3 regions of the Streptomyces sp. NRRL S-1813 genome follow, and region 2 is predicted to be linked to each of the others. Evidence: predicted binding sites of a transcription regulator. Region 2 holds the regulator's gene; each other region holds the start of a gene.

Region 1 (2,265 bases), on a different contig from region 2:
TCGGTGGCCATGTACAGCATGATCACGAAGACGCCGAAGAAGATCAGCGAGGTGCCCAGGTCCCGTTCGAAGACCAGCACCAGCAGGCTGATCACCCAGATCGTGAAGATCGGCGCGAGCTGTCGCCCCGGAGGCAGCTGGACGCCCAGGACGCGGCGTCCGGCCAGCGCCAGCGCATCGCGGTTGACGGTGAGATAGCCCGCGAAGAACACCGAGATCATGATCTTCACGAACTCGCCGGGCTGGAGTGACAGCGGCCCGAGCAGAATCCAGCGCTTGGCGCCGTACATGTCGGCGCCGAAGAAGGCCGGCGCCATCAGCAGCACCAGCGCGACCACCATCGTCAGATAGATGTAGCGCTGGAGGATGCGGTGATCGCGCAGCACCAGCAGGATCGCTATACAGACCGCCACCCCGATCACCGTCCACACCAGCTGGCCGCTCGCCGCCTCGGCGATCTTCAGCCGGGGCGTCTGCGCATAGGTGAGGTCCAGGCGGTGCAGCAGCACCAGGCCGATCCCGGTCAGCAGCGTCGCCAGCGGCAGGATCAGCGGATCGGCGCGGGGCGCGTAGCGGCGCAGGACCAGATGCGGGACCAGCGCCACGAAGAACATGCTGACGGCGAAGCCGGCCAGCCCGCCGGGCAGCCGGCCGGTCATCGACAGGCCGGTGATGGCGTAGCCGAAGTCCGCGATCAGTACGGCGAGGGCGAGCAGCCATGCCTCGGTCCGCCGGCGGTCCGGTGCCTGGGCCAGCGCGGCGAACGTCATCGTGCGCTCGGCGTCGCTCTCCGGCCGCCGGGCAGCCCGGGGAACGCTGGTCGGTCCACGCACGGGTTTCCTCCGCCACTGATCGTCAAGGCCGCGGGCCGGCCGGGTGGTGCCCGGTTCGTCGGCCCGGCAGTCGGGGAGGTAGACGAGGCAGCCGGTGGCGTGGTTGCGAGGGAACGGGAAGGTGTGTCCGATTTGATAGGGACCTGTCCGTAACGCGGTCCGTAAGCCGGTGCTTAACCCGCCGCGGTCCCGCGGCAGATGGCCGGGACCGGCGGGGTGGGGGCCGCCGGGAGTCGCGGCTTCGTGCGCCCGGTCAACCCGTGCGGAGGGAAGCGCACCCCGCCGCGCTGGCACTCCGCTTGACCGAGTGCTAACCGCGTCATAGTCTCAGCGTTGGCACTCTCCAGTGGGGAGTGCCAGAAACACAGCGACGGGCAGGTCCGGCACCCGCGACGACGGATCCACCTGGTCGCCACCTCAGACAGTTAACCCCGTGAGATCTCCGAAGGGGGAGGTCGGATCGTGACGACCACCAGCTCCAAGGTTGCCATCAAGCCGCTTGAGGACCGCATTGTGGTCCAGCCGCTCGACGCCGAGCAGACCACGGCCTCGGGCCTGGTCATTCCGGACACCGCCAAGGAGAAGCCCCAGGAGGGCGTCGTCCTGGCCGTGGGCCCGGGCCGGGTCGAGGACGGCAAGCGCGTCGAGCTCGACGTGAACGTCGGTGACGTCGTGCTCTACAGCAAGTACGGCGGCACCGAGGTGAAGTACAACAACGAGGACTACCTCGTTCTCTCGGCTCGCGACGTTCTCGCGATCGTCGAGAAGTAAGTCACCCAGTTTTGCCGTGATCTGCGCCCCTGGTTCCCGCGTCTAACCAACCCGGGGCAGGGGCGCAGTTCGTTTGAGCGACAGCGGTCCCCACGTCGTGGCCGAGGATCGCAATGAGAGGACTTGAAGCAACCCATGGCGAAGATCCTGAAGTTCGACGAGGACGCCCGTCGCGCCCTTGAGCGCGGCGTCAACAAGCTTGCCGACACGGTCAAGGTGACGATCGGCCCCAAGGGCCGCAACGTCGTCATCGACAAGAAGTTCGGCGCGCCGACGATCACCAACGACGGCGTCACCATCGCCCGTGAGGTCGAGGTCGACGACCCGTACGAGAACCTGGGCGCCCAGCTCGTCAAGGAGGTGGCGACCAAGACCAACGACATCGCGGGTGACGGCACCACCACCGCCACCGTGCTGGCGCAGGCGCTGGTCCGCGAGGGTCTGCGCAACGTCGCCGCCGGCGCCTCCCCGGCCGCCCTGAAGAAGGGCATCGACGCCGCGGTCAAGGCCGTGTCCGAGGAGCTCCTCGCGACCGCCCGTCCGATCGACGACAAGTCCGACATCGCTGCCGTGGCCGGCCTGTCCGCGCAGGACAAGCAGGTCGGCGAGCTCATCGCCGAGGCGATGGACAAGGTCGGCAAGGACGGTGTCATCACCGTCG
Region 2 (2,265 bases):
CGCGAGCTGGATGCGGGTGCCGTTGTCGACGCCGGCCGGGATCTTGACGGTCAGCGTGCGGCGGGAGCGGATCCGGCCGTCGCCTGCGCACTCGGGGCACGGGGTCGGCACGACCGTGCCGAAGCCCTGGCACTGCGGACAGGGCCTGGACGTCATGACCTGGCCGAGGAAGGACCGGGTGACCTGCGAGACCTCACCGCGGCCGCGGCACATGTCGCAGGTCTGCGCCGAGGTACCCGGCGCGGCTCCCTCACCGGTGCACGTCGTACAGACGATGGCGGTGTCGACCTGGATGTCCTTGGTCGTGCCGAAGGCCGCTTCGTTCAGCTCGATGTCGAGCCGGATCATGGCGTCCTGGCCGCGGCGGGTGCGCGAGCGCGGCCCGCGCTGCGACGCGGTGCCGAAGAAGGCGTCCATGATGTCGGAGAAGTTGCCGAAGCCCGCGCCGAAGCCGCCCGCGCCCTGGCCGCCGCCCGCCTGCGAGAGGGGATCGCCGCCGAGGTCGTAGACCTGCTTCTTCTGCGGGTCCGACAGGACCTCGTAAGCGGCGTTGATCTCCTTGAACCGCTCTTGGGTCTTGGGATCCGGGTTCACGTCCGGGTGCAGCTCACGCGCCAGCCGGCGGAAGGCTTTCTTGATCTGGTCCTGCGAGGCGTCACGGCTGATGCCGAGGACCGAGTAGTAATCCGTGGCCACTTACGACTCCGCGAGGATTTGTCCGACGTAACGTGCCACTGCGCGTACCGCTCCCATCGTTCCGGGGTAGTCCATGCGGGTCGGTCCGACCACGCCGAGTTTGGCGACTGCCTCGTCGCCCGAACCGTAGCCGACCGTGACGACCGATGTGGACGCCAGGCCTTCGTGGGCATTCTCATGCCCGATACGTACGGTCATGCCCGAGTCCTTGGCCTCCCCGAGCAGCTTGAGCATCACCACATGCTCCTCAAGGGCCTCCAGCACCGGCCGGATCGTCAGCGGGAAATCGTGCCCGAATCGCGTGAGATTGGAGGTACCGCCGATCATCAGCCGCTCTTCGGTCTCTTCCACCAGAGTTTCCAGCAACACCGACAGCACTGTCGAGACCGTGCCGCGGTCGTCCTGCTCGAAGGACTCCGGGAGATCCTGCACCAACTGCGGCACATCCGCGAACCGGCGGCCGACGACCCTGCTGTTGAGCCGGGCCCGCAGGTCCGCCAGCGAGGCCTCGCCGAACGGCGTCTGGCAGTCGATGAGCCGCTGCTCGACCCGCCCGGTGTCCGTGATCAGTACGAGCATCAGCCGGGCGGGGGCCAGCGCCAGCAGTTCGACATGCCGGACCGTGGACCGGGTCAGGGACGGGTACTGCACGACCGCGACCTGCCGGGTCAGCTGCGCCAGCAGCCGGACCGTGCGGCCCACCACATCGTCGAGGTCGACGGCGCCGTCCAGGAAATTCTGGATCGCCCGCCGCTCCGGGCTGGACAGCGGCTTGACGCCGGCCAGCTTGTCGACGAACAGGCGGTAGCCCTTGTCGGTCGGGATGCGCCCGGCGCTGGTGTGCGGCTGGGCGATGAATCCCTCGTCCTCCAGGGCCGCCATGTCGTTGCGGACGGTGGCCGGGGAGACGCCGAGCTGATGGCGTTCGGTGAGCGCCTTGGAGCCGACCGGCTCCTCCGTCCCGACATAGTCCTGGACGATGGCGCGCAGCACCTCCAGCCTGCGTTCACTGAGCATCCCGCGCACCTCCAGTCCGGCCGTCCGCCGTCTCGTCTCTCCTGGCACTCACACGGGCCGAGTGCCAGACCCTGAGCCAGTGTACGGCCGGGTAGCACGGACACGGCAAGGGCAGCCGCGCACAGCACCCGCCCGATGACCGTGTTCGGCCGATCTGTCGGGCAACGCTATCGCGATGGCGCTAGCGTCTCGGTATGCACACTGCTTGGGAAGAGGCCGGGTGGGAACGACTCGGTGACGGTGTCGCCAGGCGCCGTATGCCGGGCTGGGACGAGACGATCGGGGTGGTCGCGGGGACCACCGGCGTGATGATCGTCGACACCGGCGCGACCCTGCGCGACGGCGCGGATCTGCGGCGTGCGATCCGCGGCGTACTGGGCCGGGAAGTGACGCATATCGCGCTCACCCACCCCCACTTCGATCATGTGCTGGGCACCGCCGCCTTCGCGGGCGTCGAGGTCTTCGGCGCGGCCGGACTGAGCGAGCTGCTGCGCCGCGGCAAGGACGAGCTGCGGCACGACGCGATGCGGCACGGCGTCGACCGGGACGCCG
Region 3 (2,265 bases), on a different contig from region 2:
TCGTAGTCCGAGTCGCTGTTCTCGATCTCGGCGCGGATCTGGTTGACCCGGCCCTGGACCTGCTCGCTGTCGCCGGCACCGTCGACGATGGTGGTCTCGTCCTTGGTGATGACGACCTTGCGGGCGCGGCCGAGCAGCTCGAGACCGGCGTTCTCCAGCTTGAGGCCGACCTCCTCGGAGATGACGGTGCCACCGGTGAGGATGGCGATGTCGCCGAGCATGGCCTTGCGGCGGTCACCGAAGCCCGGGGCCTTGACGGCGACGGACTTGAAGGTGCCACGGATCTTGTTGACGACCAGGGTCGACAGGGCCTCGCCCTCGACGTCCTCGGCGATGATCAGCAGCGGCTTGCCGGACTGCATGACCTTCTCCAGGAGCGGCAGCAGGTCCTTCACGCTGCTGATCTTGGAGTTGACGATCAGGATGTACGGGTCGTCGAGCGCGGCTTCCATGCGCTCCATGTCGGTCGCGAAGTACGCCGAGATGTAGCCCTTGTCGAAGCGCATACCCTCGGTGAGTTCCAGCTCCAGACCGAAGGTCTGGGACTCCTCGACGGTGATGACGCCTTCCTTGCCGACCTTGTCCATGGCCTCGGCGATCAGCTCGCCGATCTGGGTGTCAGCGGCGGAGATGGAGGCGGTCGAAGCGATCTGCTCCTTGGTCTCCACGTCCTTGGCCTGCTCCAGCAGGGCGGCGGAGACGGCCTCGACGGCACGCTCGATACCGCGCTTGAGGGCCATCGGGTTGGCGCCGGCGGCTACGTTGCGCAGGCCCTCGCGGACCAGAGCCTGGGCCAGGACGGTCGCGGTCGTCGTGCCGTCACCGGCGACGTCGTCCGTCTTCTTCGCGACCTCCTTGACCAGCTCGGCGCCGATCTTCTCGTACGGGTCCTCGAGCTCGATCTCCTTGGCGATGGAAACACCATCGTTGGTGATCGTGGGGGCGCCCCACTTCTTCTCGAGGACGACGTTGCGGCCCTTGGGGCCGAGGGTGACCTTGACGGCGTCGGCGAGCTGGTTCATCCCGCGCTCGAGACCGCGCCGTGCCTCCTCGTCGAACGCGATGATCTTGGCCATGTGAAGTGGTCCTCCCGGACTGGGGTGGATTGCTCCGGACCGCGCTGGCGCCCGCGACGGACGACCTGTAGACCCGTGTGGTTCCTTGCACCACGCGGCCTACGGGCCTCACCGACCCGGTCCTTCTTTGTCACTCTCACTGGGAGAGTGCTAACGCAATGATTAGCACTCGCACCCCTTGAGTGCAAGGCAGCTTCGAAGAAGCCTCCGACGGAAGTGGCGGCCGATTGACGGGTACGCGCAGGTGGACACGGGTGGACACGGGCATCCCACGGCGACCCGCCCGCCTCCGCCCGCCCCGCTGTCCGCCGACGGCGGACAGCAGAAGGCCCGCACCCCCGACGGGGTACGGGCCTTCCCTACGCAGCAGTCGGTCGGCGCCTCAGCCGGCCACCCGGACCATGTCCGCCTGCGGCCCCTTCTGGCCCTGCGAGATCTCGAACTCGACCCGCTGACCTTCCTCGAGGGTGCGGTAGCCGTCCATCTGGATCGCGCTGTAGTGGACGAAAACATCCGCACCACCGTCGACCGCGATGAAGCCGTACCCCTTCTCCGCGTTGAACCACTTGACGGTGCCCTGAGCCATGCCTAACTCCCCTATTACTGGCCCTTGCACAGGACCGCACTCCGCGGACCCGGGTCAGACCTCACCCCGCGAAAGGCTTGTGGGGTGTGCGCCGGAACGCGTCGACCGCCGCTGAATGTATCTGCACAGATGCCCAGAGCAACAGGTCAATCGGACGAGAATTCTGGGGCCGGAGAATCGGCAATATGCGGTGAAATCCCGGTTCTCCAGGGCAAGTCGGGCCGGGCATAGCGCACCTAGGCGACAAAAACCGCACACACTTTGGGCACAACTGATCACGAACACATATGCGTTCGGCACGCGCCGGGTGATATCCGGAGGGGGATCACCCCAATGGTATCCCCTTTCACAACACGGAATTGCCCCGTCCGCTTTCTGGCGGACGGGGCAATTCCGGTCAAGCAGGCGAAGAGATGGCTAAAAATCAGCAGCCGCCGGCCACTGCCGGAATGATCGAGATGCCCGCGCCGTCCGGGGTCGGCGTCTCCAGGCCCTGCTCGAAGCGCACATCGTCGTCGTTGACGTACACATTCACGAAGCGGCGCAGCTTGCCGGCGTCGTCCAGCACACGGGCCGCGATGCCCTGGTGGTTCTGCTCCAGGT

The links. Region 2 encodes HrcA, which represses chaperone genes, less so after heat shock. Its sites were predicted from a motif close to TTNGCACTCNGNNNNNCNGAGTGCNAA; they were not measured.
Region 1: the regulator HrcA is predicted to act here: its motif matches at 1,121-1,147, upstream of groES (co-chaperone GroES).
Region 3: the regulator HrcA is predicted to act here: its motif matches at 1,204-1,230, upstream of groL (chaperonin GroEL).

The regions. Positions count from the first base shown of each region.
Region 1 covers NZ_JOHB01000009.1:224,001-226,265, forward strand. Annotated here, with positions in the region: gene IF67_RS0116130 (FtsW/RodA/SpoVE family cell cycle protein) at 1-770, opposite strand, end outside; gene groES (co-chaperone GroES) at 1,296-1,604, shown strand; gene groL (chaperonin GroEL) at 1,740-2,265, shown strand, end outside.
Region 2 covers NZ_JOHB01000005.1:148,831-151,095, reverse strand. Annotated here, with positions in the region: gene dnaJ (molecular chaperone DnaJ) at 1-696, opposite strand, end outside; gene hrcA (heat-inducible transcriptional repressor HrcA) at 697-1,713, opposite strand; gene IF67_RS0110715 (MBL fold metallo-hydrolase) at 1,908-2,265, shown strand, end outside.
Region 3 covers NZ_JOHB01000030.1:36,564-38,828, reverse strand. Annotated here, with positions in the region: gene groL (chaperonin GroEL) at 1-1,076, opposite strand, end outside; gene IF67_RS0130710 (cold-shock protein) at 1,459-1,662, opposite strand; gene IF67_RS0130705 (MoaD/ThiS family protein) at 2,087-2,265, opposite strand, start outside.